Regions from separate parts of the Clostridium swellfunianum genome, predicted to be linked through region 3. Evidence: predicted binding sites of a transcription regulator. Region 3 holds the regulator's gene; each other region holds the start of a gene.

Region 1 (9,962 bases), 3.1 Mb from region 3:
GTTACCCTTTTATTAGTCATTTCACTTACATCTTGAATAATTCCATATCCATGGTTTGGTGTACGTACAGCCAATAAGATATAAAATAAAGCTTCAGTTAAAGGTGTATTATTATCCAAATGTATCAACCTCCAATATATCGCATGATGATATATACAATATATCATCATGCGATATATTTGTCAATGATATATTGGTAATTATACATAAAACTTGGAAAATAATAAAATAGCTGTAGATTAGAATAAAAATCAGCAGCAATACTTTTTCTATTGCTGCTGAAACAACCTTTGTCTTATTTGCTATTCTTCTGATAACAGTAAGCGCCGTTCTCTTCTATAATCATTAAAAATTTTAATGATTATCATGATATATATGTATTTTACTTATGACTGTTTACTTATTATACTCGAATATGTAAATGAAATTAATCAATATAAAAAATACGATTTGAAAGGATGATATAATTGCTGTCGAATTTATTTACAACTGGTTCTACTAATTGTAAAAGATTAAATGGACTATTAGAAATTTTACCTGGTCTTGTTATATGTATAATCATAGCTTTCATAGGAAAGTTTATCGGAAGGTATATACCTAGCGTAGGGGGAGCATCTATAGCGATTTTTTTAGGTATGCTAGTTGGAAATACATTTGGAAATAAACAGATATATGCAAAAGGGTCTAAGTTTGCTGAAAGCGACTTACTATCTTATTCCATAGTTCTGCTTGGAGGAACTTTAAGCGCTCAGACTTTGCTAAAGTTAGGAGTCTCAGGGGTAACTTTCATAATACTACAAATGATTATAACAATTATTTCTGCAATACTAATTGGAAAAAAGCTTGGTTTTTCCGAAAACTTTCGTTTTTTAATGGCAAGCGGTAACGCGGTATGTGGATCTTCTGCAATAGCTGCTACAGCTCCTGTTATTGATGCAGACGACAACGAAAAGGGTATAACTATAACAATAGTAAATGTCACTGGAACAGTTTTAATGCTGCTGCTGCCATTTATAGCTAAAGTAGTATTTGAAACAGAAACAGTAAGAACTTCTGCTTTAATAGGAGGTATACTTCAATCTGTAGGACAAGTTGTTGCAAGTGGTAGTTTAGTAAATGAAAATGTAAAAGACCTAGCTACTTTATTTAAAATCGTTCGTATAATATTTTTGGTTTTTATTGTACTAAGCTTTGGAACGATTAAAAATAAGGCTTCACAAGCAAATTGTAAAAAATCTAATACCAAGGTAAGAGTACCTTGGTATGTAATAGGGTTCTTTATTATGTGTACTTTGTTTACAATGGGTGTGTTTTCAATAGAGTTGTCTAAGGTGTTTAAATTGGTAAGCAATAACTTTGAAGTAATTGCCCTTGCGGGAATAGGAATGAGAGTGAACTTTAGACAGCTTATAAAACAAGGGCCTAAAGCTTCAATTTATGCACTGGGGATTGCTGCAGTTCAGATTTTATCTGCTATTGCGCTGATAATGATTTTTATATAAATAGTTACAAACTTTATTTAAAAGAAGAATTATCCTTGTTTAAATTAGCAAAACATATTACTCTCATCTTTTTATATAGCTTAAGATATCTAAAGTAAGTATGTATATACAAAGATTACAAGGTCTAGTTTTGGACTTCTTAATTCTCTAAAGATTTTAACATTAAAGATGCTAAGTAAATAATCTTAAGAAATTTTTAGTGCTATATAGCATAAACGAATATGATTTATAGTAAAATAACAATTAAATTTTATAATAGTAAAATTAATTCAGCAATTAAGTTTAAATTTATATAATAATATAAAAAATAACGATATAAATTTTATAAATATGAAAATAATTTCATGAAGACGAAAAAATAGTTTACTTTTTAACAATGATGAAATATAATCATATTGTAAGTGATGTAAATGTTAACCATAAGCTGAATGAAGTTAAATTTAGTGTTACAAACTGAAAACTCTGATTTTATAACTGTGATATAATTGATTTATTACATTATAAAAAAGAGGTAAGAACAATGAAAGATGATGTTGGAAAGAAGATAAAGGATTTAAGAAATAGCAGAAATTTAACTTTAAAAGAGCTAAGCTTTGAAACAGATTTATCAATAGGTTTTTTATCGCAGCTGGAAAGAGGCTTAACTACAGTAGCAATTGATTCGTTAGATAAAATTGCTAAGGCTCTTCAAGTTAATTTATCATACTTCCTCGAAGAAAAAGCAAGTAATCGGATGCCTGTACTTAAGGAATATGAAAATGAAGTGTTTCAAATTGTAAATAATCAATTTATACATTATCACTTGACTAACGATGGAAAAGGGAAAAACCTTCTTCCAAGGTTAATTAAGATTTTGCCCACAAAAAGTGAGGAAGAAGTTACTGTTTATCAACATGAGGGAGAAGAATTCGTATATGTTTTAGAAGGTATACTTACCTTATTTATTGATAATCAAAGGTATGAGTTATATCCTGGAGATAGTGCCCACTATGAGTCAACTGTTGTCCACAACTGGGCAAATTATACTAATAAAATGGTTAAGATTCTAACTGTTCATACTCCTAATGTTTTCAAGGATTAGGATATAAAAAATATATAAGCTTTATAAGCTTATATATTTTTATTGATATTGTTAAAGAAGTAACAATAGGTGGTTAGCTTGGTATAAAGGGGAGGGTGCGTATGAATAAAGGCACAATATTTAACATTCAGAAGTATTCTGTTCATGATGGACCTGGAATTAGAACTACTGTTTTTTTAAAAGGATGTCCTTTAAAATGCTGGTGGTGTCATAATCCAGAAAGCCAAAATCCAAGGCATGAGATAATGTTCTTTCAAGAACGATGTACAGGCTGTGGAGTATGTGTTAAAAGGTGTCCTAATGAAGCTATAAAGATAAGTGATAATAAAGCTTTGACAGATGAAACAAAGTGCAGGCTTTGCGGCAAATGCGCAGATTTTTGTCCAAACAAGGCTAGAGAATATGTAGGAAAAGAGATAACAGTTCAAGCTTTGATGGATGAAATAATAAAAGATGAAGTTTTTTATGATGAGTCTAACGGAGGGGTTACCTTTTCTGGGGGAGAGCCAATGCTTTATGCAGATTTTTTAGCAGAAGTATTAAAGGCCTGCAAGCAAAGAGGTATTCATACAGCAATTGATACTAGCGGTTTTGTAGCCTTTGATAAATTTGAGAAAATAATCGATTATGTAGACTTGTTTCTATATGATATAAAGCTTATGGATGATAGAAGACATACTAAATATATAGGCTTTGAAAACGGTTTGATACTTGACAATTTAAAAAAGCTTTCTGATAGGGGGGCTAATATTTTTGTCAGAATGCCTATAATCGCTGGTATAAATGATGATTTTGAGAATATAGAAGAAGCTATAAGCTTTCTTTCAAGTCTTAATATTATACAAGTTAATCTTTTACCTTATCATAAAATGGGGATGGACAAATATAGAAGGCTTGAAATGGACTATAAGCTATCAGGAATGGAAAAACCTACAGATGAAAGAATGAAAGAAATTGCAGATAGATTTTTAAGGCGTGGAATTAAAGTTAAAATAGGTGGCTAACTAGTATTTGCTAGTTTAATTATAGGATGGAGGTTGATAAGTATGATGAGAGAAAGAGTTAAAAAGCTAAGGGATCAAAGTTTAAAGGCTGTTCCAAGGATCTCAATGGAAAGGGCTAAAATTGTCGATGAGGTCTATAAAAAATATGAAGGAGCAGTTCCAACTCCAGTATTAAGGGCAATAGCTTTAAAGGAGTTAATGTCTAAAAAGAAGCTTTGTATTAATGATGGGGAATTAATAGTTGGAGAAAGAGGAGAAGAGCCTGCAGCAACTCCAACTTATCCAGAGCTTTGCTGCCACACTGTAGAAGATTTTGAAATAATGGATAAACGCGAAAAAATATCTTTCAAGGTTGACGAAGAAGCTAAAAAGGTTCAAAAGGAAGTTATTATTCCGTATTGGGAATTAAGGTCTATGAGACATAAAATTTTGGATAGAATGACCCAGGAGTGGAAGGATTGCTATGGTGCTGGTATCTTTACAGAATTTATGGAGCAAAGAGGACCTGGACATACAGTATGCGATGATAAGATCTATCGAAAAGGTTTTGTAGATTTTAAAAAAGATATAGCTGAAGCTATAAAGAATTTAGATTACCATAATGACGATGAGGCTGTTGATAAAAAACATCAGCTTGAGGCTATGGATATAGCATGCGATGCCGTAATGACTTTAGGTAAGAGATATTCGGAATATGCAAGAGAATTAGCATCGAAAGAAAGTGACGAGCAAAGAAAACAAGAACTACTTGAAATTTCTGAGGTATGCAGTCATGTTCCAGCTTATGCACCAAGAAATTTTAGAGAAGCGCTTCAAATGTATTGGTTTGTTCACCTTTGTGTTATATCAGAATTAAATCCATGGGATGCATATAATCCAGGAAGATTAGATCAGCACTTGTATCCTTTCTATAAAAAGGAAGTAGACGAGGGAAGCTTGACACGTGATGATGCTGAAGAACTGCTGCAATGCTTCTGGGTTAAGTTTAATAATCAGCCTGCACCTCCTAAAGTTGGAGTAACCCTTAAGGAAAGTGGAACTTATACGGATTTTGCAAATATCAATATAGGCGGAGTTACTCCGGAAGGCTTAAATGGAGTTAATGACGTAAGCTATTTATTATTAGATGTAATTGATGAAATGAGACTGCTTCAACCAAGTTCTAATGTGCAAGTTAGCAAGAAGAGTCCTCAGAAATTTGTTAAGAGAGCTTGCGAAATTTCTAGAAAAGGATGGGGACAACCATCCATGTTCAATGCAGATGCAGTTATTCAAGAGATGCTTAATGCCGGAAAATCCTTAATTGATGCTAGATGCGGTGGAACCAGTGGGTGTGTTGAAACAGGAGCTTTTGGAAAAGAAGCATATATACTAACTGGCTATTTTAATTTACCTAAGATATTAGAAATAACCTTAAACAATGGCGTGGATATAATGACAGGAAAGAAACTTGGACTAGAAACCGGTGATGCTTCTAAGTTTGAAAGCTACGAGCAATTATTTGAGGCTTATAAGAAGCAGATTAATCACTTTATTGAGATAAAAATGAGAGGAAACAGGGTAATTGAGAGATTGTACGCTACCATGATGCCAGTGCCATTCCTTTCAGTAGTAACTGATGATTGTATATCAAGAGGAAAAGATTATAACGCTGGCGGAGCAAGATATAATACTAATTACATTCAAGGCGTTGGTATTGGAACTATAACAGACTGTCTTACAGCTATAAAGTATCAGGTCTTTGACAAGAAAAATATAACCATGACTGAGCTTATGGAAGCTATGTCTAGTAATTTTGAGGGTTATGAGGATGTATTTAACCTAGTTAAAAATAAGACTCCTAAGTATGGAAACGATGATGATTACGCTGACAGCATTATGAGAGAAATATTTGAAGCTTACTATAACACAGTTGAAGGAAGAAAGAATACAAGAGGAGGATATTATAAAATTAATATGCTTCCAACTACCTGCCACGTTTATTTTGGTTCAGTTATGGGGGCGAGTGCAAATGGAAGAAAAGCCCATACTCCACTTTCAGAAGGTATATCACCAGAAAAAGGTGCTGATACAAATGGACCTACAGCTGTAGTTAAATCAGCTGCTAAGATGGATCACTTAAAGACTGGAGGTACACTGCTAAATCAGAAATTTACCCCATCAGTAGTTGAAGGAGAAAATGGCCTTGATAATATGGCTAGTTTAGTAAGAGCTTATTTTACGATGGATGGACATCATATTCAATTTAATGTAATAGATAAGGCAGTGCTAATAGAAGCTCAAAAGAATCCAGACCAATACAGTGATTTAATTGTGCGTGTAGCAGGCTATAGTGATTACTTCAATAACTTAGATAGAGTACTTCAAAATGAAATAATCGAAAGAACAGAGCAGTCTTTTGAAGGATGCGGCTGCTAATAGGAGGAGCTAAATTGGATAAAATAATTGGATTTATAGGAAGCGGCAATATGGGGCAGGCCATGATAGGCGGAATTATAAAAGCTGAGTTGGTTTTGCCACAAAATATTATAGTGTCAGATTTAAATGAAGATAGTTTAAAGGCGGTTACTGAAAAATATGGTATTAATATAACGAAGGATAACAAGGAAGTTGCTAAGAAAGCAGATATATTAGTGTTATCGATAAAGCCTAATTTATACCCGATAGTGATTAATGAAATTAAAGATTATATAAAAGAAAATATAATAATAGTTACCATAGCTGCTGGAAAATCCTTAAACAGTACTGAAGAGGCTTTTGGAAAGAAAGTTAAGGTTGTAAGGGTTATGCCTAATACGCCAGCTCTTGTGGGAGAAGGTATGTCTGCTGCATGTCCTAATACTATGGTATCCAAAGAAGAAACTAAAGAAATAATGATGATTCTGGAAAGCTTTGGTGAAGCAGAACTTGTAAGTGAAAGATTAATGGATGTTGTAACGGCAGTTAGCGGCTCTGCACCAGCTTATGTATATATGTTTATCGAAGCTATGGCAGATGCGGCAGTATTAGGAGGGATGCCAAGAAATCAAGCCTATAAATTTGCTTCACAGACTGTACTTGGTTCTGGAAAAATGGTGCTGGAAACTGGCATGCATCCAGGAGCTCTTAAGGATATGGTATGTTCCCCGGGTGGAACAACTATAGAAGCAGTTGCTAAGCTTGAGGAACAAGGATTAAGAACAGCGGTTATATCAGCTATGAAGAGTTGCATTGAAAAATCAAAAGAAATGTCAAAATAGAATTAAAAATAATTTATAAAATAGGGGTGTTTTATTTATGGTTAAGGCTATTTGGATAGCGCTTATAATATTAGCAATAGGGTATGGGGTATTATTTTTTAAGGATTTTATCAAACATAGAAATCAACTTGAAGATTGTTCTTGGACAAAGGTAGGCTTAATAGGGTTTGGAGTTAATTTTTTTGATGTGCTTGGTATTGGAGCTTTTGCACCACAAACTGCTCTACTAAAATTTACAAAGCAAACAGAAGATAGATTAATTCCAGGAACTATGAATGCTGCTAATACAATTGCAGTATTGCTGCAAGCTATAATATTTATAAAAGTTATTGAAGTTGAAGCTGTCACACTTGTATTAATGCTGGCGGCGGCTACAGCAGGAGCTGTAATTGGTGCGGGTATAGTGTCAAAATTGCCAGAAAGAAAAATTCAATTAGTTATGGGAATAGCTTTGCTTGTAACAGCCTCGTTTATGTTTGCTGGTAAAATGGGTTGGATTCAAGGAGGCGGAAATGCTATCGGACTTTCAGGGGTAAAGCTTGTAGCTGCAGTAGTTATAAACTTTATTTTAGGCGCTTTGATGACAGCTGGAATAGGACTATATGCACCATGCATGGCGCTGGTATTTGCACTTGGCATGTCACCTAAGGTTGCTTTTCCAATAATGATGGGTTCTTGTGCATTTTTGATGCCTCCTGCTTCAGCTAAATTTATAAAGGAAAAGGCTTATAATAGGAAGGCAGCTGTAGGAATGGCTATACCTGGAGCTATAGGGACTTTAATTGCTGCACTTGTAGTAAAATCACTTCCTCTTGATATATTAAGATGGGTAGTTATTGCAGTTGTAATTTATACTTCAATAACAATGTTAAAAGCCTCTGCAAAAAATAATGCAGAAGCTAAAGTTTCAAAAGTTGCAGAAATATAATAAATAAACTTAAAACCTCCTTATGTTTGATGAGATTAAAAAAGAAGTCAAACATAAGGAGGTTGTTTTTTTAGTAAGAGCAAGATAGATGATAGAATGCAGTGAATTGCAAAATTAATAGTAAATTTGTGTGCTGCCATCTATTATATCGTTAAGAGAAGTCTTTAACCATTCTAGAGCTTTTTCTTTATCCCTTTGCTCAATAAAGTGATATAAAGTAGCTGCATTTTTGCGCAAGGATTCCAAACCGTGTAATATGCAAAAGCGTTCCCATAATGAAAGGATAGGGATTTTAAAGGATGAAAAAATCATAGGTGTAAGGGTATTTCCGGAAAGGAAAGCTAGCTCGTGATAAAATTTAAAGGCTAATTCGGAAATCTCTCTAGTAGAGTTTGTTTCATCCATTTGTTTTACATAGCCTTTTAAAATTGCAATTTCATCATCTGTAATCTTAGGAATACATGATTCCACAGCCATAGAATCAAATGCAATACGAATTTCTATTATTGAACGAATATCTGATTTTCTTAATATTCCTCCGTTATAATTCATAATTGAAATTAAGGTGTCCATAGTTCCATTTCTACGATAATCAGCTACAAATGTACCTATTCTTGGTTTGATGGTTAAGAAACCTTTTCGCGCTAATTCAGAGATTCCAGAATTAACTACAGCTCTGCTGACCTGCATTGATTTAGCAAGCTCTCTTTCAGGAGGAAGTTTTTCGCCAATCGGAAGTTTTCCAGATAAAATCATAGTTTCTAGTTCACGTATAAATAGGTCTTTCAATGAAGGTGAAGTTAGTTTTGTAAATTCCATGTATGTTCACTCCTTTAAACTGACACTGGTATAGCCACATACCAATAATAATTATATTGTAATATTAGCCAAAAATCAACTATATATAAATAACTTAAAACTTTGATAAGTATTGATAATAGTAGATAATTGCTATAGTTAAAGGAAAACATTGACTTATATAATAAGCTGTGTTAAAGTTTTATCAAGAACGTAATTATGCTGGTATGACCAGAAAATATTAATTTAAAAATACCAATAAAAGTTTTACCTAGATGTAAGTAAAATGAGGATAGAAATTTTTATTTATGTCTGAAAATTCTTGATATTAGTGATAGGGGGAAAGCATGAACAATTTTAGAATTCTTGAGATTAAGCAAAGTGTTTTTGAGGACAATGATAACCAGGCAAATGTGCTCAGAGAGAGGCTAAAAGAAGATAAGACATTTTTGTTGAATTTAATGTCATCTCCTGGTTCAGGAAAAACCACAACTCTTACAAAAACAATTAATACCCTAAAGAATGAAATGCGTATAGGGGTTATGGAAGCAGATATTGATTCTGATGTTGATGCTCATACTATTTCAAAAACTGGTGTTAAAGTTATTCAATTACATACAGGTGGAATGTGTCATCTTGATGCAGATATGACTAAACAAGGCTTGGAAGCACTAGGGACTGAAGATATCGATTTTGCTATTTTGGAAAATGTGGGTAATTTAGTATGCCCAGCAGAATTTGATACTGGAGCATCAAAAAATGCCATGGTTTTAAGTGTACCTGAGGGAGACGATAAGCCACTTAAATATCCTCTAATGTTTTCAATTGTTGATGTTTTATTAATTAACAAAATTGATGTTTTAGAACACTTTGATTTCGATTTGGAAGTCTGTAAAGAGCGAGTTAAAAAGTTAAATCCAAATGTTGAAATTATTCCTATATCTGCAAGAACAGGAGAAGGTATAGATAAATTTGCAGATTGGATTCGAGAAGAAGTGAGAAAATGGAATCAAGTTTAATATTTATATAAAATTGGGGGATAAAGGCATGGTAAAGGAAAAGGTATTAGATCTTGCTAATCATATCAGCAGAAAAAAACGTGGGTCGAAAAATGAGATAAAGGCTACTGATCCAGAATACATGATTTTAGAACCAGTTGTCACGGAGGAAATGGCAGAAGTTGCACTTTGCATGGAAATCCGCAAAAAAGCTACCGCCGAAAAACTTGCCCCATTATGCGGTAAATCTGTAGAAGCAACTGAAAAACTTTTGTGGGAATTGGCGGTTGCTGGGGTATGCTTTGTAAATAAAATTGATGGTGTTGATAATTATTGGTTTGATACTTGGGTTCCTGGCATAATGGAGATGATGGTTAACAATGTAGAAAACGTTAACAAATATCCACAAATT
Region 2 (9,962 bases), 1.3 Mb from region 3:
CCCATACCCCTTTATAGGCTGAAAGATCAACTTCACTGTTTGTCTTTTCTCTATCAACAATTATAGCCTTAAATTTGCAGGAAGGCTCACAAACACCGCAAACTGTGCAATTATCTTTTATAGCAGCCTTCTTATCTATCACTTCAATAGCATCAAAAGGACATGCCTTTATACACAATTTACAACCTATACATTTATCTTTTAAAACTTTCACACTCATTTTTCTCTTCCCCCACTAAAGAACATATTTTTCTCTTAGCTTGCTTACTAACTCTTCAATAGTTTCTCTGTCAGCATTTTCATATATAATCCCCTTGCCCTTTTGTGAAGGAGTAAAGCTCTTCCACACATTTGTAGGAGAACCCTTTAATCCAATATTAACAACATCTATATCTATATCTTTAACAGACCAATATTCAACTGTCTTTTCGTTATAAGCCTCAAATATCTTTTTCACCCTCATGTATCTTGGTTTATTTAACTCTTTTACTGCGGTCAGAAGGCATGGAGTCTTAAGTGCTAAGATTTCATAACCATCCTCTAGAGCTCTTGTAACTAATAAGTTATCTTTCTCTATTTCAACTCTTTGCACATAGGTAGCCTGAGCAAGTCCAAGATGTTCAGCCAGCTGTGGCCCAACCTGTGCTGTATCGCCATCTATAGCTTGTCTTCCACATAATATTATATCAAAGTTTCCGAGTTTCTTAATTGCAGCTGCAAGGGTTCTTGAGGTAGCAAGAGTATCAGCACCCGCAAATGTTTTGTCAGACAGAAGTATTGCTCTGTCTGCTCCCATAGCTAAAGCCTCTATAAGTGCAACTTCAGCCTGAGGTGGCCCCATAGTCACAACGATTACATTTACATCATCATATTTATCCTTTATACTCAAGGCTTGCTCTAAAGCATTTTTATCATCCGGATTTATTATGCTTGGAACTCCCTCTCTAATAAGAGTCCCTGTTTTTTGATCTATCTTAACCTCGTTAGTATCTGGCACTTGCTTAATACATACTATAATCTTCATATAAATCACCCACCCATCATTATTTAAACAAGTTTGCGGCAATAACCATCTTTTGAACCTGTGAAGTTCCTTCATAAATCTCTGTAATTTTTGCGTCTCTCATCATTCTCTCTACTGGATAATCTTTTGTATAGCCATAACCTCCGTGAAGCTGAATAGCCATCGTAGTCACTTCCATAGCAGCCTCGGAAGCATAAAGTTTTGCCATGGCAGCCTCCTTTGAAAACGGGAGTTTATTTTGCTTTCTAAAGGCAGCATTATAAACCATCCACCTAGCAGCCTGAACCTTTACTTCCATATCTGCAGCCATCCACTGGAGCCCCTGGAAACTTGAAAGTGCATTCCCAAATTGTTTTCTTTCCTTCATATATTTGATACTCTCATCAAGTGCCCCCTGAGCAATTCCAAGTGCCTGAGCGGCAACACCTATTCTTCCCCCATCTAGAGTCTGCATTGCAATACCAAAGCCCTTTCCTTCCTGCCCTAAAAGATTTTCTTTTGGGACTCTGCAGTTTTCAAATATTAATTCTGTAGTGCTTGAGGCACGAATTCCTAATTTATTTTCTTTCTTCCCAATTTTAAAGCCAGGAAAATGCTTTTCTATAATAAAGGCTGAAATACCTCTTGTTCCCTTTGATTTATCAGTCATAGCAAAAACTATATAAATATCAGACTGCCCACCATTAGTTATAAAAACCTTGCTTCCGTTTAAAATGTAACAATCTTCTTTCAGTATCGCTATTGTCTGTTGAGATGAAGCATCCGTACCAGCATTAGGTTCAGTAAGCGCAAATGCTCCCAGCCACTCTCCCGAGGCGAGCTTTGGAAGATATTTTTTCTTTTGTTCTTCAGTGCCAAACTGATAAATTGGACTCATTCCTAGTGAAGTATGTGCTGAAAGTATTATTCCAGTAGATGCACACACTCTTGACAGCTCCTCAATTGTTAAAACATATGACAGGTAGTCCCCATTTGCTCCACCATATCCCTTTGGGAATGGTATTCCCATCATGTCACACTTTGCCATCTTCTCTACTGTTTCCCTTGGAAACCTTCCACTTTCATCAATCTCTGCCGCCAAAGGCTTCACTTCATTTTCAGCGAATTCTCTAGCAAGCTTCTTAACCATTTCTTGTTCCTTTGTCAGGTTGAAATTCATTAATAATCCCCCCAGTAATATAACAATTAAATTTTTATCTAGATTCCATATTCTGCATAGTCCTATTATACAGCTTTTGACCTCATATTCATCATTCTTAGAAAAAATATGCGAGTTGTACAATTATTATGTTAATTTTTTAACTATTTAACAAAAGCTTTACTTAAAAAGCTCTTGCAAAGTTTTATATATTGTATAAGAATTATATTAATTACAAAAATATGGAGGGATTAAATTGGCATTAATACATTGCGACTTTTTCTCAGAAGTCCTAGGAATATCAACTTCAATTTGTGTTATACTTCCGCAGGAAACGCGCTCTCAAATAGGTATGAGGGGCTCAGAGAAAAAAGAAAAATATCCAACTCTTTATCTGCTTCACGGTCTTTCTGATGATCACACCATTTGGCAAAGGAGAACTTCAATTGAAAGATATGTTTCTGACATAGGACTTGCAGTTGTAATGCCTAACGCAGGAAGAAGCTTTTACACAGACATGAAGCATGGCTATAAATACTTTACTTTTATAAGTGAGGAACTACCTGAGATAACTAAACAATTCTTTCCCCTTTCTGACAAAAGAGAAGATACCTTTGCAGCAGGGCTTTCAATGGGTGGTTATGGTGCCTTTAAACTTGCTTTAAGCTGTCCTGACAAATATGCTGCTGCAGCAAGTCTTTCTGGAGTAGTAGATATAGCAAGCAGAGTAAAGCGCGCTCAGCTTCAAGATACAGCAGAACTTGAAAGTATCTTCGGAAACTTAAATGCCGTAGAAAACAGCGAGAATGATCTGTTTTATCTTTCTAAAAAAGTACTAGCTTCAGATGTTCCTAAGCCAAAGCTTTATCAGTGTTGCGGCACAGAGGATTTTCTCTATGAAGATAACATAAACTTTAAAGGTTACATAGAAAAAACTAATTTTGATTATACCTATGAGGAAGGGCCAGGCATACATAATTGGAATTATTGGGATACTCAGATTCAGAAAGTTTTAAAGTGGCTTCCGATTAAGTAATAACCAAATTAATGAATTAATTTAAGATTTAAAATATTTTAAGACAGTATTGATATAGAGGGAAAGATGTATTGCAGGAGTCATTAGACTAAGACTTAATGATTTTAGCTTTCTCGCAAAGCAAACAACTTTCCAAAAGCCTCTTTCATTCTATATATCAACACTGTCTTAAAATATAACTTACTTAAACCTTGTCTTTAAAAAAGCAATTTTCTCTTCCTCTTGCTGGTTAAATCCACCGTGCCCAAACTCAGGATATACTCTTATCTCTTTATTTGTATTCATGTGATTGTAAGCGGCAAAAACAGTTGATGGCGGGCAAGTTACATCCTCTAGACCAACACTTGCAAGTACATCAGCTTTTATTTTTGTTCCTAAATTCATGCAGTCAAAATAACTCAAAGTCCTATATACCTGTTCTTCTGTTTTATGGAGGCTGTCATGAATTTTAAAATAATGATATATTTCTTTGTAAGGACTATCTAGATAAAGCTGTACAGATCTTTTAAAGTGACATAGGTATGGCACATCTGTTAGCACTATTTTCACCTTATCAGAAAGTGCTCCTGCAGCTATTGATAAAGCACCCCCCTGGCTGCTGCCGTGAACAGCAATTTTTTCCTCATCAATTTCTTCTCTGTTTGCAATAAAATCAACAGCTCTTACGCAATCCATATAAACGTATCTATAATAGTAATTATAGGGATTTAATATTCCATTAGTCATCCAGCCAGCTGCACCTCCATTATCATAGTGGTTGTGATCAGGGCTTTTCACGTTTTGTCCTCTAACATCAACAATGAGCACTCCATAACCCATAATAGAATACTTTAAAACGTCGCTTATCACATAGCTGTTCCAATTGTAGCCGTGAAAAAATACCACCGCTGGAACTTTATTTTCTTTGTCTGCATTCTTCGGGAGAACATATCTTGCATAAATTTTTGAGTTCTTAAAGCCATCGAAGTATACATCATATACATTTACTTGGCTAATTGGATAATTTCTCGGAACGACCTCTGCATTTATAGGCTGAGCTTTCGATTCCTTTAGTGTCGCCTCCCAAAACTCATTAAAGTCATTCTCTTTTGTAAGAGCAGGCTTGTATGCTTTTAGTTCCTCCAAAGGCATATCAAACAAATTCATAATATCACCTCATCATTAAATTATTCCCTTCTATTTTACACATTTATGCCGGTCGTTTACAATCTATAATTTTCTTTACAAAAACTTCAAGGCAGCGTTATCGATCCTATCCTGACGACCATAAGGGTTTGAAATGAATTTATGGGGAAGCTATCACCAAGAAGATTTATTAGAATGATGAACAATCCGAACTTGCCAATTGAGCATATGTATTTGCCTATTAGTTTAGTTGAAATAGCCTCTGTTATAGAAGTTAATAACCAGACTAAATGAAGCAGCCAATGTTAGTATATATGTAATTTTAATGTCCTAACAGATAAACATTTGTTTGGCATTTTTATTTTTATCAGTATAGTTTTTTTATTAAAAGCTTTTAAAAACCAGTTATAAAAAATTTATGTTTATGCAAAAATACTGTAAATTTATTAGTTTTACTATGGAAACCCTTAAGTCTGTTAACTTGTTTATATTTTCATCTCCATTATTACTTAAATCACAAAATGTAGTTATCTTTTGCGTATTGCATATTTATAAACACCTCTGTTTCTTTCAGTATTTTTCGCTAAAATTTCTTATAGACAACCCCCTGCATATGCTGTACAATAAATCTCGTTTATATGTTCTAAACCCCCATGCAACCGAGGGCTAAAAACATTTTGTATTTTATAAACATAAACAAATTTCAGCATTATTTAACTACAAAAGGCAGAGAGATTAATCATCAACCTGTGCTGGAGTAAAATACAAAAGGCATGAAGCATAACATGCTTCATGTACTGAATTAAAATTCAGAGGGGGAATATACATGGCAGTGCATTTAGTAGGTATGCCTATATTTTACGGATCAGATAGATTCGGAGCAAATTTTGGTCCAGACAAATTTAGAGAGATGGACATTTTATCAGCCCTAAAGGAGCTTGGTTATGACGTAAAGGATCTTGGAGACATCGAGGTTGCAGATGTATCAGAACAAGATAAGTACAAGTATCATGAAAAGATGAAGTATTACGATGCTATCATTGATGCTAATACCAGGCTTGCATTTAAAGTATATAGTTCCATAGCAAGAGGACACTTTCCTGTTACTCTAGGGGGAGACCACAGCCTTGGTATGGGAAGTATCGCAGGAGTAAGCAAACATGTTAAAAACCTTGGCGTTATTTGGATAGATGCTCACGGCGATATAAATACAGAGGAAACTACTTTTACAGGCAATGTACATGGAATGCCATTGGCAGCATCTATGGGTTTTGGTCCTGACAAGCTAGTTAATCTTTTTGAACATAGAGTAAAGGTTAAGGATGAAAATGTAGTTCTTATCGCAGCTAGAGATTTAGATGACGGCGAATTAGAACTAATTAGAAATTCTAACATCAAAGTCTTTACTATGGATATGGTAAAGGACCTTGGACTTGAAAGAGTTATTGAAGAGAGTATGGAGTATCTAAAGGAAAGAGTAGACGCTATTCACGTTAGCTTTGATATAGATTCTGTAGACTCAATTTATGTTCCCGGTACTGGAACTCCTGTTGGAGATGGACTGACTGCAGACCAGGCTAGACGACTTCTTCAAGCTTTTGCAGCTTCTGGAATGATGTCTTCACTTGACTTTGTTGAGTTAAATCCTGTGCTTGATAGGAACGATATTACAGCAGATATATGTAAGGAGCTTTTAGTAGGTTTCTTTGAAAGCTTAAATATTTCTGTTAAGGATCAATTAATGCTTGGATAATTTGCGGATGCCTCGATTAAGAGGCATCCTTTTGTATTTATATTATAAAATTTCGTATTTACTCAATTGCCTATTATAAGTTCTTAGTTTTTACCAACTATATCGCTTCGCACCATGTTCTCACTTTCAAAACTATACACAATACCTGTATTTATAAAAAATTGCAACTTATATGCGATTATTTTGGCGAGATTTTTCTGTAAATCAAAAATCTAACTTCTCTGTCCATCAAAATTCTGTATATTCATAATTAATTATGTAAATTTCATCAAATTTTATGCTACAATATAAGTGTACATACACATTAAAGGGGGCTAAAATTATGTTAAAATTACTTAAAAATCTAAAAATCTCTACCACCATACTTTTTATGAGTATCCTTTCGATTGTGTTTATGAGCATAATTGGGGCATTTGCTTTTATAAACCTTGGAACTATAAATAGTAACTTAACAAATATGTATAAAAACAATTTACAACCTATAGCAAAAATAGGGCAAATAAGAGGTGATTTCCTTAATATGAGGCTTGAAACTTTAACTGCGTTATCAGTTTACTCTTCAAGCCTTGACAGCAATATTACAAAATACATTTCTAGGACAGACTCTAGTATAAAAGGCTACCAAAGCGACACCTTAGACAACTATGAAACTAAAACCTTTGCTCAATTCACAGATTACTACAAGCAGTATCTTAATCATTGGAATCAAATCAAGGAGAAACTTGTAAAAGGTCAACCAGCTGATGAAACTGACCGTTCAACTTTGAATTCTATCGGTTCATTAGCAGAAGAAAAGCTTGCAATGATTAGAGATTATAATGAGAAACAGGCAGAAACAGTTAATATCTCAAGTAACTCTCTCTACACTAATACCTTTAAAGTTATGATATACATATTTGCTGCTTGCGTTCTTTTGTCATTTGGTACAAGCTTTTTTATCATAAGAGTCATAAAGAACTCCTCAAAGGAAATGATCCAAACCATGGAAATAGTTGCAGATGGAGATTTCACTTTAGAATTAGATACAGATAGAAAAGATGAATTTGGACTTATGCAAAAGTCTCTTTATAAAACTGTTAATAATATTTCAACTATGCTCAAAGCTATAAAAACCAAATCTCAAGCCATTGATTTTCAGTCTGAAGGCCTTTCTTCTATATCTGAAGAAATGTCCTCTTCTGCTGAAAATGTATCTGCTTCTATTACTCAAGTTGCTAGTGGTGCAAGCTCCCAAGCTCAGGAGTTAGTTAGTATTACTATGACGCTTAATGATTTTTCTGAAAAGCTTGAGGCAATGATTGGAGCAATCAAAAATATAGGAACTTATACTGAAGGAGTAAATTCAATAGCTATAGAGAGCAATGTAGATATGGAAACCTTAATTTCCTCAATTAGCAAAGTTAGTACTTCCTTTAAGGAATTTTCTACAACCATAGTTAAATTAAGTTCTGACATAGCTAAAATAAATGAGATAACAAACTTTATAAATGGTATATCAGAGCAAACAAATCTTTTAGCTTTAAACGCTGCTATAGAAGCAGCACGGGCTGGAGAGGCTGGAAGAGGTTTCTCTGTAGTTGCAGATGAAATAAGAAAGCTAGCTGAGCAAAGCAAAGTTTCAGCAGGAAACATAAATTCTTTAATTTCTGGAGTATCAAATAATTCTTCTGCAATGATAAAGACAACAGACGCAATGAATTTAGAATTAGATAATCAAGTTAATATTATTAATACCGCAATAGCTTCTTTTAAAAAGATATTAGTTTCTGTTAATTCAATAATTCCCCAAATAGATGAAGTAACCACCTCAGCTATGAGCATCAATTCAGCAAAAAATTCTATAATTGATAAAATCGAAGCTTCTTCTTCTATTGCACAGGAGGTTTCTTCAGCCTCTGAGGAAATAGCGGCTTCTTCTGAAACAATGAGCAGTTCTTCTAGTGAAGTAGCTGCTTCTGCTCAAGCACTAAGTAAAATGACAAGTGAAATGATGGAACAGGTAAGTAATTTCAAATTGAATAATTAAATTATAGGGGAGGAAAACTTTGTTTTCCTCCCCTACTTCAAATAATACATATAATTTCCTATCTATTGCTTTCATATATTTAATAACCTAAATAAGATGGCTATATTCCTTTATTGTTTTCTTACTGCTTATACATTTTCAAATTGAGTTTATAATATTATTATGATATTGTGATTTTACTGATATAAATTTCTTAAGGAGAATATAATATGGAACCTATAATTGATAAAGAAAAACTTATTGAAATGCTCAAGGAACATAAGTCTTACTTTCACACAGGAATAACAAAAGATATTAATTTTAGAATAAGACAGCTTAAAAAGCTTAAAATATCAATTCAAAAATTCGAAAAAGAAATTTTGGACGCCTTATATAAAGATCTTAGAAAAAGCGAATTTGAAGCCTACAGCACTGAAATTGGCTTTGTCTTGGACAGTATAAGCTATATGATTAAAAACCTCAAGAAGTGGTCAAAACCTGTCAGGGTTAAAACTCCTATCCATCAATGTCCTTCAAAAACTTATGTTATGTATGAGCCTTATGGAACTGTTTTAATAATAGGGCCTTTTAATTATCCCTTCCAGCTTGTTATTGAGCCTCTTATAGGCGCTATGGCTTCTGGAAACTGTGCCGTGCTTAAGCCCTCAGAAAGCACTCCAACAATTTCTGCTCTAATAAGGAGGCTTATTGAAGAAACCTTCGACAAAAATTATATAAGAGTTGTTGAAGGTGAAAAAGAAACAACCTCGGCATTAATAAATTCACCCTTTGATTATATATTTTTCACAGGAAGTGTGCCAGTTGGAAGAATTGTTATGGAGGCTGCGGCTAAAAACCTTGTACCTGTTACTCTTGAGCTTGGAGGAAAAAGTCCTACTATAGTAGATAAGACTGCTAACTTGGATATCGCAGCCAAAAGAATCATGTGGGGCAAGCTAATAAACACAGGACAAACCTGCATTGCACCAGATTATCTTTTAGTTCATAAAGATATCAAGGATTTATTTTTGTCTAAGCTTAAAATGACAATTGTTGATTTTTATGGTGCTGTTGCCTCTGATAGTAAAGATTACGGACGAATAGTAAATTCAAGACAATTTGACAGACTGGCTTCTATTATTGATAAAGATAAACCTAAAATTGTATATGGTGGCAGCTGCAATAGAAAGGACTTATACATTGAGCCAACACTCATAAACAATGCAACTTGGGAAGACGCGTCCATGAAGGATGAAATATTCGGGCCAATACTGCCAATCCTAGAATACAATGATTTACAAGAAGCGATAAACATAATAAACGAAAGACCTAAACCATTAGCTTTATATTTATTTACAGAGGACAGTGCTGTTGAACATAAGGTTCTAAACAGCGTATCTTTCGGCGGCGGCTGTGTGAACGATACAATTTCCCATGTTGCAAGTCCATATATGCCCTTTGGTGGTGTAGGAAACTCCGGCATAGGCGGTTATCATGGGGAAGAAAGCTTTAAAACCTTCTCTCACAGAAAGAGTATATTAAAAAAGAGTACTGCCTTTGATATGAATATAATCTACCCACCCTACAAAAACAAAGTAACCCTAGTTAGAAAGCTGCTAAAATAGGGTAAAAAAACCTCCTAACTTAGCCTGCTAAGTTAGGAGGTTTTTTTACCTTATTATTAATTGTAAGTTTTACCTTCTCCAATATCAAACACATCAGCTTTACATAAGCCTTCTGCTGAGCTCATCTCTTTGCTGACATACACAAGTGCCTTCATTGTATCTAAGGATGTTATAACTTGAATGTTTTTCTCTATGGCAGTTCTTCTTATGACAAAGCCATCTCTATGAGAATCATTGCCTTTCGTAGGGGTATTTA
Region 3 (9,962 bases):
TCTCATACCCGTATATTTATTAACTAAATTTATAACATTTTGAATTTCCTTAAGAGTTACTACAGTTCCAATTGACTCCTTATCTACAGAATTAATGGGATAAAAATTCACATTATATCGTTCTTTTTTAGTTCCATTGGTCAAAGAAATCTCTTCATCCTGTATACTTTTTTTACTTTCAAAGGCTCTAACTATTTCCTTAAATTCTGCGAAAGTTTCTGTAATATTTTTCCCAATTGCTTGTTCTTCAGTAATTCCGAACATATCGCAGGCATTCTTATTAATAAGCCTAATACTCCCTTTATTGTCTACAGCAAAAATTCCTGTTGATATTGATCCCATAATAGTATTTAAATAACTATAGGCTTCAGTAAGTCTTGACTGAATCAAATCACTTTTCATCTGATTTTCTATTGATTTTACTGCAGCTGCTACAAGCCCTAGGGTATGTGGATGAACAAGCTTACTGCTTCCTGTTAAATTCAAAGTACCCACAATTTCACCCTTTTCATTATGAATAGGTGCTGCAGAACATGTCCATCTATGGTAGGCTGTTATAAAATGTTCCGTTGCAGAAATCTGAATAGGCGAATCTTCCTTTATAGCTGTACCCATGGCATTTGTGCCAATACTTCTTTCATCCATGTAAGCACCAACTACCATATTCAATTCTCTAGCTGCTTTAACAACCTCTCCATCTCCAACTAGATTTAAAATACAGCCTTCCTTGTCCGTAAGAATTATAAAAAATCCAGAGCCTTCTAGAAAGTTATATAACAAATTCATAAAAGGTTCTGCAACTCTTAACAAGTCCTTATTATTATTTATATTATCTGAAACCTCACTGCCTTTTAGTATCTTTTTAGGTAGAGTTCTTTCCTTTTCAACTCCATACTCAACACATCGTTCATGAGATTTTTTAATTATTTCTTCGTGCCTATTCTTTGAGTACATAACTTTCCATCCCCAGTTTAAAATTCTTATTCTTATAATATGAATTATATAGTTTTATTCCATATAAGAAAAGAAAAAGCTGCAAATTTTGCAGCCTTTTCTTTATGAATTACTGTTTGTTATATGTAAAGAAGCCTCTTCCTGATTTTCTCCCTAAATAGCCAGCTCTCACATATTTTCTAAGCAGTGTATGAGGTCTGTATTTAGAATCACCTGTTTCCTTATAGAGCACTTCCATTATTGATAAAACTACATCGTTACCAATAAGGTCTGAAAGTGAAAGTGGTCCCATTGGATGATTTGCTCCAAGCATCATAGCTTTATCAATATCTGATGCCTCAGCAACACCTTCAGATAATACACCAATAGCTTCGTTTATCATAGGAATAAGAATTCTGTTTACTACAAAACCAGGAGCTTCTTGAACTTCCACTGGATCTTTTCCTATTAAAACAGATATATCTTTAATAGTTTTAACAGTTTCCTCAGAGGTTGCAATTCCTCTAATAACCTCCACAAGCTTCATTACTGGTGCTGGATTAAAAAAATGCATTCCTATAAATCTGTCTGGTCTTAATATAGCTGAAGCTATTTCAGTTATTGATAAAGAGGAAGTGTTTGTTGCAAAAATAGCTTCACTCTTGCATATATTATCTAGTTCTTTGAAAACATTCTTTTTAATTTCCATATTTTCAATAGCAGCTTCAATTATCAAATCACAATCTGAAGCAAGTGCCAAGCTTGTGGTTCCTGAAATTCTTACAAGCATTTCCTCTGAAGCTTCCATTGTAAGCTTGCCCTTTTGTACAAGCTTTGATAGATTCTTTTGTATTCCCATTAAGCCCCTGTCCACAAATTCATCTTTTATATCTCTGAGCACTACTTCAAATCCATTTGCAGCAAAAGTTTGAGCGATGCCCGCTCCCATTGTGCCTGCCCCTAAAATAAATATTTTTTTCATAGCAATCCCCCCATATTCTCTTATCTATTTATTAATAAAGTTCTTGTGCCTTCTTTCAATAAATGCTGTCATGCCTTCCTTTTGATCTTGAGTTGAGAAACATTGCGAGAATATATCCGCTTCATACATAACTGCAGTATCTATATCCATTTGCATCCCCCTATTAACAGCAGCCTTACACAGCTTAACTGCTATTGGAGCATTTTCGGCTATTCCGTTAGCCAGAGTTTTAGCCGTTTCCATAAGCTTGTCAGGTTCAACAACTTTATTAACGAGGCCAATCCTATATGCTTCAGCAGCATCTATCATCTTGCCTGTATATAATAGTTCTTTTGCTGCTCCTATTCCCACAATCCTTGCTAGCCTTTGAGTTCCCCCAAAACCTGGGGTTATACCAAGCCCTACCTCTGGTTGTCCAAATTTAGCTTTTGAAGAAGCTATTCTAATATCACAGGCTAGTGCAAATTCACAGCCCCCTCCCAAAGCAAATCCATTTATAGCCGCTATTACAGGTTTCTCTAAGTTTTCAATTTCTCTAAAAATCCTATTCCCAAGTGCACTGAAATTCCTGCCTTCAAACACCGAAAACTCCTTCATTTCTGTTATATCAGCTCCTGCTACAAAAGCTTTTTCGCCTGCTCCTGTTACTATTACAACAAAAACATTGTCATCCTTCTTTAGGTCTTGTAAAACCTCTTCTAATTGAAAAAGCACTTGTGTGTTAAGAGCATTCAATGCCTTAGTCCTGTTTATAGTTATAGTGGCCAAATGATTTTCTTTTTGCAAAATTATATCATTCACAATAACTCCCCCATAAAAAAAATAGAAACTGAAGTTTAATCTTCAATTTCTATTATAAGTCCACAAAATGCTTATTTCAATATTTTTCCTGACAACGCTTACATATTATCTCTTTTCTTCATCTCTATCTTTCAACAGATATGCTAGAGTAAGCAAGCTCTCGCTAAGATGAACATTTTCTACTACAACATATTCAGGAACAATCAAGTCAGTAGGCGCAAAATTCCATATTGCTCTTATACCATTTTCTACTAGTAAGGAAGCAACCTTTTGGGCACTATTGTTTGGAACACATACTATTCCAATATCGATATGATGCTCTTCTAAAAATTTAGGAAGCACATCTATATCTTGAATTTCAATATCTCTAATTCTAAGCCCCATAAGTTTAGGATTGGCATCAAAAATACCATCCAAAGTAAATCCTAATCTTTCAAATCTTGTGTAATTAGCGATCGCCTGACCAATGTTACCTGCCCCAATTATTATAGTTTTATAATCCTTAGTAAGTCCTAAAATTGAACTTATTTCATTGTATAAGTCTTTAACATTGTATCCATAGCCCTGCTGACCAAAATCCCCAAAACAATTCAAATCTTGTCTAATTTGTGATGCAGTAAATCCGATTCTTTCACTCAATTCCTTTGAGGAAATTCTATCTACATCATTTTTTAGAAGTTCAGCTAAGTATCTGTGATATTTAGGCAGTCTTTTTATAACAGCCATGGATATGTTGCTTTTTTTCTTGTCCATAACACACCTCGTCTCTTTAATATACTTCTATGATAAACCTACCATTAATTTTATTTTCTAATTTATAGTATTACTTAAATTTTTAGTACTGTCAATATTTTAACACATTAATTCCTATATTGTAAATTTATTCAATGCGATTTTTTATATATAAATACGCTATTTAATATTATTGTCATAATACTTCCAATTTAATCTTACTATGAAAATAACTTTTTTATTTTACAAAATCTATTTACATAGTACAATATACTATGGGAGAGTGAATAAAAGTGATTATTTTAAGCTGTAAGGACATCCATAAAAGTTATGGGATTGATGTAATTTTGGATAAAGTAACATTTAATATAAATGAGGGTGAAAAGGTTGGGCTTATTGGAGCTAATGGAGCTGGCAAAACTACTCTTTTTAAAATTTTAACTGGTCAGCTAGATCAGGACTCAGGTGAGCTTTTTATTGATAAAAACAAAAAAATCGGCTATCTGTCTCAGCATCTTTCTTTAGAAAGCACAAGTACAATATACGAAGAGCTTTTAACTGTGTTTAGCGAGCTTTTGAATATGGAAAATAGAATGAAAGAACTTGAGGTTAAACTAAATGAGCCTTACGATAGCTCAAAGCAAGACTACCACGATAAGATAATTAATGAGTATACTAGCCTTTCAGAGCTATATGATCACAGAGGTGGTTATACCTATAAAGGTGAAATAAGCAGAGTATTAAAGGGATTAGGTTTTACAGAGGAAGATTTTAATAAAAATATAAATATTTTAAGCGGCGGTCAAAAGACAAGAGTTTCTCTTTGCAAGCTTCTTTTAACAATGCCTGAAATACTTCTTCTAGACGAACCTACCAATCATCTTGATTTAGATGCTATTGAATGGCTGGAAGACTATTTAAAGAGCTATAAGGGAACTATCATTATAATATCCCACGATAGATTTTTCCTTGACTCAATAACAAACAAGACCGTTGAAATGATTAACGGACATGTTAACAGCTATAACGGAAACTATACAACCTTTGTAGATCTTAAGAAAAAAAATTATGAAGTACAACTTAAGGCATATAACCTACAGCAGGCAGAAATAAAAAGACAAGAGGAAATAATTGAAAGATACCGATCCTTTAATAGAGAAAAAAGTATTAAAGCTGCAGAAAGCAGAGAAAAAGCTCTTGAAAAAATAGACAGAATAGAAGCCCCTGATAAGGAAGCTAAAGCCTCAAAGATTAAGTTTGAAACTCAGATTAAGTCTGGCAATGATGTGCTTCATGCAGAAGATGTAAGCAAAAGCTATGGAGATAAAAAACTGTTTGATAGTTTAAATTTAGATATTAAAAGAGGAGAAAAGACTGCTCTTATAGGCGAAAATGGAAGAGGTAAAACCACTCTGTTTAAAATCATAATGGATAAGGTAGAAAAAGATACCGGAATAAAAGTGCTTGGTAAAAATGTGTTCATAGGCTACTACGATCAAGAGCAATCTGATCTTCATTTAGAAAAGACTGTGCTTGATGAAGTCTGGGATGAATTTCCTAATATGACTACAACACAGCTTAGAAATGCTTTAGCCGCGTTTTTATTCACAGGCGATGATGTATTTAAGCACATATCCACATTAAGCGGCGGTGAAAAGTGCAGAATAAATCTTTTAAAGCTCATGCTTTCTAAGTCAAATTTTCTTCTTCTTGACGAGCCTACTAATCACCTCGACATAAATTCGCGCGAAGCTCTGGAAGATTCCCTATTAAGTTATGATGGAACTTTGCTTGTTATATCTCACGACAGATACTTTTTAAATAAGGTTATAGATAAGATTTACGAACTTAAAGAAAACGGAGTAAAAGAATATCTTGGCAACTACAGCTACTATGTTGAAAAGAAGAAAAATCCTCAAAGATATGAAGAGGAGCTTGCTAATGTAGGAAAAACAAAAACTCAAATTCAAGAAGAGAAAAAGAAAAAACGGGAAGCTGAAAAACAAGAAAAAGAAAAGCAGCTTAGAGTTAAAAACCTAGAAACTTCTATAAGCGACAATGAAAAGAAGCTTTTAGACCTTCAAAATCAGCTTTGTCTTGAGGAGGTTTATTCTAATCCTCAAAAGAGTGAGGAAGTGAATAAGGAAATCTCTCTAGTAGAAAGCTTATTGGAAAAACTATATAGCCAGTGGGAAGAATTAATATAAAAGGCTGCATTTTTGCAGCCTTAAATTTTTACTCTATAAATTTTAAATTTATCTCTACAAGTTCAGAGCCGTTTCCTATTCTTATAGGCGGCCCCCAAGTTCCTATACCTGAGGATACAACCACATTTAAATTACTCTTTTTTAAATATCCCCAGTCCAGTTCATATATTCTTTTAATTACATAGCCATTCGGGTACATCTGTCCTCTGTGAGTATGCCCAGAGACTTGTAAATCAACTCCATTAATCATTGCAGCATTTAAATCTTTAGGGTTATGATCCATTAAAATTATAGGAAGAGTTTTATCTATTCCATCTAAAATCTTATCAAGAGGCTTTCTGCTTCTCTTGTAGTAGCTTTCCACAGCTATGTCCTCCCTGCCTGCCACATAGAAGTTATTATCTACTTTTATATACTCGTCATTAAGCACCTTTACTCCAGCAGTTTCAAGAGTTTTAATAAGCTCTTCTGAGTCTCCTCCATAGTAATCATGATTTCCAGTTACAGCATATACCCCGTATTTAGTTTTAAGCCTTTTAAAGTTTTCACTCATATTTTGTTTTTTAAAGGCTTCTATTTTATCATCTATTATATCTCCTGCTATTAAAACCATATCAGGCTCAAGCTCGTTAACCTTATTAATCATCTTAAAGAGTCTCGAATTATCTACTATAGTCCCAAGATGCAAGTCTGACAGCATAGCGATTTTCAGTTGCTTCAAATTGCCTACTTTCTTAGGAATCTCTATATTATAATTAGATATTTTTATATTTCTAGCATTCCACGTTCCATAAACAAGTATCCCTATTAAAAGTAGAAGCACTAATATTCCCGAGTAAGTTTTAATTATATCGCTTTCACTTATACCTCTTGGAATAAATCTTGCCTTGTTCCTTGCAAATCTTATCAAATCTACTAAAGGAAGAATTATTATGGAATAAAGCATTGCAGCCATCCAATAGCCGCCAACTAAATCTAAATACTGCCTAATTGAAGATGGTAATTTTTTTTCTAAAAGCCTTGCTATAACAAAAGAAAAGGCTATAAACCAAAATATAATCCAATAAATCTTATTATTTAAAAATGGTATATGGCTTCCAACTCCTTGCCAGCCTCTAAGTCCAATATAATAATTAACTCCCCCGAAAATCAGGATAAAAATTACAAACATAATAGCAAATCCAACGTTTCTCATCTATCTCCCCTCAATCTTAGGTAAAATATAGTATTCATATTATATAACTAAAATTATCGTTTAAAAAGTAATAGTTTTTATTTATTAAATTAGAAAATGTTTCAAAGTTTATGACAGCATAATTGTATTTAAACACTCACATAATAAATTCACAAGCTTCTTTAGAGAACATAATAATTGCTTACTATTATGTTCTTCAGTGAAAAAAAGGAGGTGTATATTCTATGGGTAGAAAGGAATATGAAAATAGAGAGGCCCTAAGCAGTTATGACAGTGCAAAGTATCATTCAAGAAGTGCAGAATTTAAGAAGAATCATAAAGCAGAAGAAAAAAATACTAAGGAAAAATTTAAGCAAAGCTAGATGCTTTGCTTAGTGAAAATTAACAATCAACAATAACCATCATTGTTGATTGTTAATTTTTCTTGGTTTCCTTTTCTTTTTAACACCATTTTTAATAAAAATAGCTGTTATAAACAAAACAGGCAAACCTATACCTATAGCAGCCGATATCTGTGCCCATGGATAGGCTAAGAAATTAATATAATTCTGATGATCTTTTCCTAAACGACTTGTAAGCACAATTAAAATAGGAGTAAGAATATATACTATTTTTCTGTCTTTTTTTAGTCTGAAAGTATATTTAATACAATATTCAGAGCACCAAAACATTAATACTGATTGAACATACATTGACCATACGAAAAAGCTTACCATTATAAGTTCATATCTTGGAAGGTATCTAGTAAGCTGTGCACTTCTTACCTGCTGCATACATACTACTACAAACTGCTTCATAACATCAGTACCCAAAACTGCCACCTCGAAAAATGGCCAAATAAGTACTGAAATTGAAGCTATTATCATAGCAGAAAAAGTTATAGTTTTTACTCTCTTCTTACTATTTAGCATTGGATATACCATCCCCAACACTAAAATTACCATACTAGTATCTACAAAAGTATATATGCTGTTAATTACATTTACTTTAATGCCTTTATCAAGAATTGGATATATATTTAAAATCTTAAAGTCTGGCATAACACCTAATATCATTGTTATATTTATAGCTGAAAGCATGAAAAATCCAAAAAATGAAAACCTAATAACAACTTCTGCTCCTGTTATGACACCATAGGTACATACTACTGTGTATATTAAACTTAAAACAATAAAAGGTGTCTCTGGAAGAAAGTATTCCTTTAAGTGCAAATTGATTACATTTGCTGAGACAGCATAAGCATAAGCAAAATAACACGCTAGAATAATACTAATCAGCTTACTTATCCATTTACCAAAAAGCTCTTCTGAAAATTCGACCATTGTTTTTTCTGGAAACTTAGATGCAGCATATATCATTAAAAGTGCAACAACTGTTCCGAAAATAAATCCTATAGCCATAGTTATCCAGACGTCGCTGCCGCTCTTCCTTACAATTACTCCAGAAGTTATACCTATAGCCTTTCCAAACAATATGCTAGGAATCATAAAAAAATATTGGAGCCTATCTATTTTTTCTCTCATTTACTTTATTTCCTCTCCAGCTTTGTGTTCAAGTTTTATTGGAATCTGATATAAAGCTCCTGATTCAATATCAATCTGTGCACTTATACTTACAGGTACCATAGGGTATATCTCCTCCCATTTAGGCTTTATCCTGTTATACCACTCTTCCTTATTCGCGATATGAGTCATCATAGCAAAACGAACTACATCACTTTTAAATTCCTTCTGCACCTTATCAACTCCTAGTTTAATTTGTCTAGTTATTTGTTTTGCTGCTTCTTCTTGTACCACAGCTTTCAGTTCATCTGTAGTCATTTTTGTTACATGATCAAGTTCAGTAATATCGGCTTTGGCATTTATATCAATAGTTATTGATGGTATTTCTCCTGGCACTACATGCGCTTTAGACTTCACTTTTATGTCTTTTAGTTCAATAGAAACCTTAAGCTTCTCTTCACCTACATCACCAACATCTACAATTGCGTTTTTTAGTTCGCCTCTTACCCATACAACACCTCTTGTTTCCTCTGGAGACAACCATCCAATCAACTTGTTTCCCTTAAAAACTGCAGCTCCCTCAAGTTCTATCTGTCTGCCTTGATTACTTTGTGCTTCCTCACCTTCTGGCATATTAAGAGCAGAGATTAACGGCTGAGTTGCTTCAGCCTTAAAGTCTCTAAATACACGTACCATATCTGAAGCTATGCTTTCTGCTGGAAGTTCATAATATCTAAAGAGCTCTGCAATAGAGAATGCAGGTATATTCTCAATTCCAGTTTTAGCTTCTATATATGGTCTAGCATCTCCATGTGATATTGCTACCCAAGTTTTCATCCTTAACTCATGGTTTCTTGTAAAAAAATCAATTACAGGGGTAATATCTTCTTCTGCCAGAGATTCTCCAATTATAATAACATTGTTGTGCGCCCACATAATTCTTCTAGAAGAAAACTTTGCTATATTTCTTATAGCCTCAAATATTGTATTTCCTCTTGCTGTTCCAACCCAAACAGGCTGGTCGCCGCCCCCGCTCTTTCCTCCTTGACCTGAAGCACTGGAAGGTTTAGCAACTTGAACAGTAACAGTAAACTCATTAGATCCTTTTTTCTTGTCTACCCCAACAGCCATTACAAGCCCTAACTCATTTAACTCTCTAGAGTCCCAACAACCTGTAAGAAATATCGTATTTAACGTCAAGATGATGGCAATAATTTTTTTCATAACTACACCTCCCTATAGCAAGGTAAAATATTTCTTTAGTTGTTTGTAGGAGGTTTAGGCTTCAATTGCTCACTATCTGCCTGTCTGTCAAAATCCTGAGGCTGAGTTATCCTAGGTCTTTTCTTCATCATCCACCAAGGAGCCCTAATAAGTACATCCTTATTACCAGGTAATCTGAAAGGGTCAATTGGTGTAAGGAATGGTGCGCCAAAGGAACGAAGTGATAAGAGGTGCAGTGTTATAACAATAGTGCCACCTAAAAATCCTAGAATACCAAAAGAACCTGATAAAAGAATCAATGGAAATCTTAAAAGTCTGAAGGATGTAGACATACTATATGCAGGTACTGCAAAAGAGCTTATGCCTGCCGCTGAAACCACAATTAC

Evidence for each region. The regulator Rex, encoded in region 3, represses fermentation and respiration genes when NADH is low (regulators of the CRP and FNR family bind a similar motif). The targets are predictions, from matches to a motif close to ATTGTTAANNNNTTAACAAT.
Region 1: hypB (hydrogenase nickel incorporation protein HypB) is a predicted target of Rex. The motif match lies at 8,743-8,762, and genes of this name have one in related genera.
Region 2: NBE98_RS14425 (acyl-CoA dehydrogenase) is a predicted target of Rex. The motif match lies at 2,311-2,330, and genes of this name have one in related genera.

What each region holds. Positions count from the first base shown of each region.
Region 1 covers NZ_JAMOFV010000006.1:1,197,320-1,207,281, reverse strand. The annotation lists gene NBE98_RS05525 (PadR family transcriptional regulator) at 1-119, opposite strand, end outside; gene NBE98_RS05520 (YeiH family protein) at 471-1,502, shown strand; gene NBE98_RS05515 (helix-turn-helix domain-containing protein) at 2,023-2,583, shown strand; gene NBE98_RS05510 (trans-4-hydroxy-L-proline dehydratase activase) at 2,685-3,587, shown strand; gene hypD (trans-4-hydroxy-L-proline dehydratase) at 3,630-6,005, shown strand; gene proC (pyrroline-5-carboxylate reductase) at 6,020-6,826, shown strand; gene NBE98_RS05495 (sulfite exporter TauE/SafE family protein) at 6,864-7,754, shown strand; gene NBE98_RS05490 (FadR/GntR family transcriptional regulator) at 7,869-8,573, opposite strand; gene hypB (hydrogenase nickel incorporation protein HypB) at 8,900-9,571, shown strand; gene NBE98_RS05480 (FAD-dependent oxidoreductase) at 9,600-9,962, shown strand, end outside.
Region 2 covers NZ_JAMOFV010000006.1:3,006,966-3,016,927, reverse strand. The annotation lists gene NBE98_RS14435 (electron transfer flavoprotein subunit alpha) at 1-220, opposite strand, end outside; gene NBE98_RS14430 (electron transfer flavoprotein subunit beta/FixA family protein) at 236-1,024, opposite strand; gene NBE98_RS14425 (acyl-CoA dehydrogenase) at 1,044-2,183, opposite strand; gene NBE98_RS14420 (alpha/beta hydrolase) at 2,419-3,198, shown strand; gene NBE98_RS14415 (acetylxylan esterase) at 3,379-4,344, opposite strand; gene rocF (arginase) at 5,150-6,076, shown strand; gene NBE98_RS14405 (methyl-accepting chemotaxis protein) at 6,399-8,102, shown strand; gene NBE98_RS14400 (aldehyde dehydrogenase) at 8,312-9,706, shown strand; gene carB (carbamoyl-phosphate synthase large subunit) at 9,763-9,962, opposite strand, start outside.
Region 3 covers NZ_JAMOFV010000006.1:4,343,107-4,353,068, forward strand. The annotation lists gene NBE98_RS20640 (sigma-54-dependent Fis family transcriptional regulator) at 1-954, opposite strand, end outside; gene NBE98_RS20645 (3-hydroxybutyryl-CoA dehydrogenase) at 1,064-1,915, opposite strand; gene NBE98_RS20650 (short-chain-enoyl-CoA hydratase) at 1,940-2,716, opposite strand; gene NBE98_RS20655 (redox-sensing transcriptional repressor Rex) at 2,822-3,469, opposite strand; gene NBE98_RS20660 (ABC-F family ATP-binding cassette domain-containing protein) at 3,742-5,655, shown strand; gene NBE98_RS20665 (metallophosphoesterase) at 5,684-6,850, opposite strand; gene NBE98_RS20670 (hypothetical protein) at 7,075-7,212, shown strand; gene NBE98_RS20675 (GerAB/ArcD/ProY family transporter) at 7,252-8,373, opposite strand; gene NBE98_RS20680 (Ger(x)C family spore germination protein) at 8,374-9,576, opposite strand; gene NBE98_RS20685 (spore germination protein) at 9,612-9,962, opposite strand, start outside.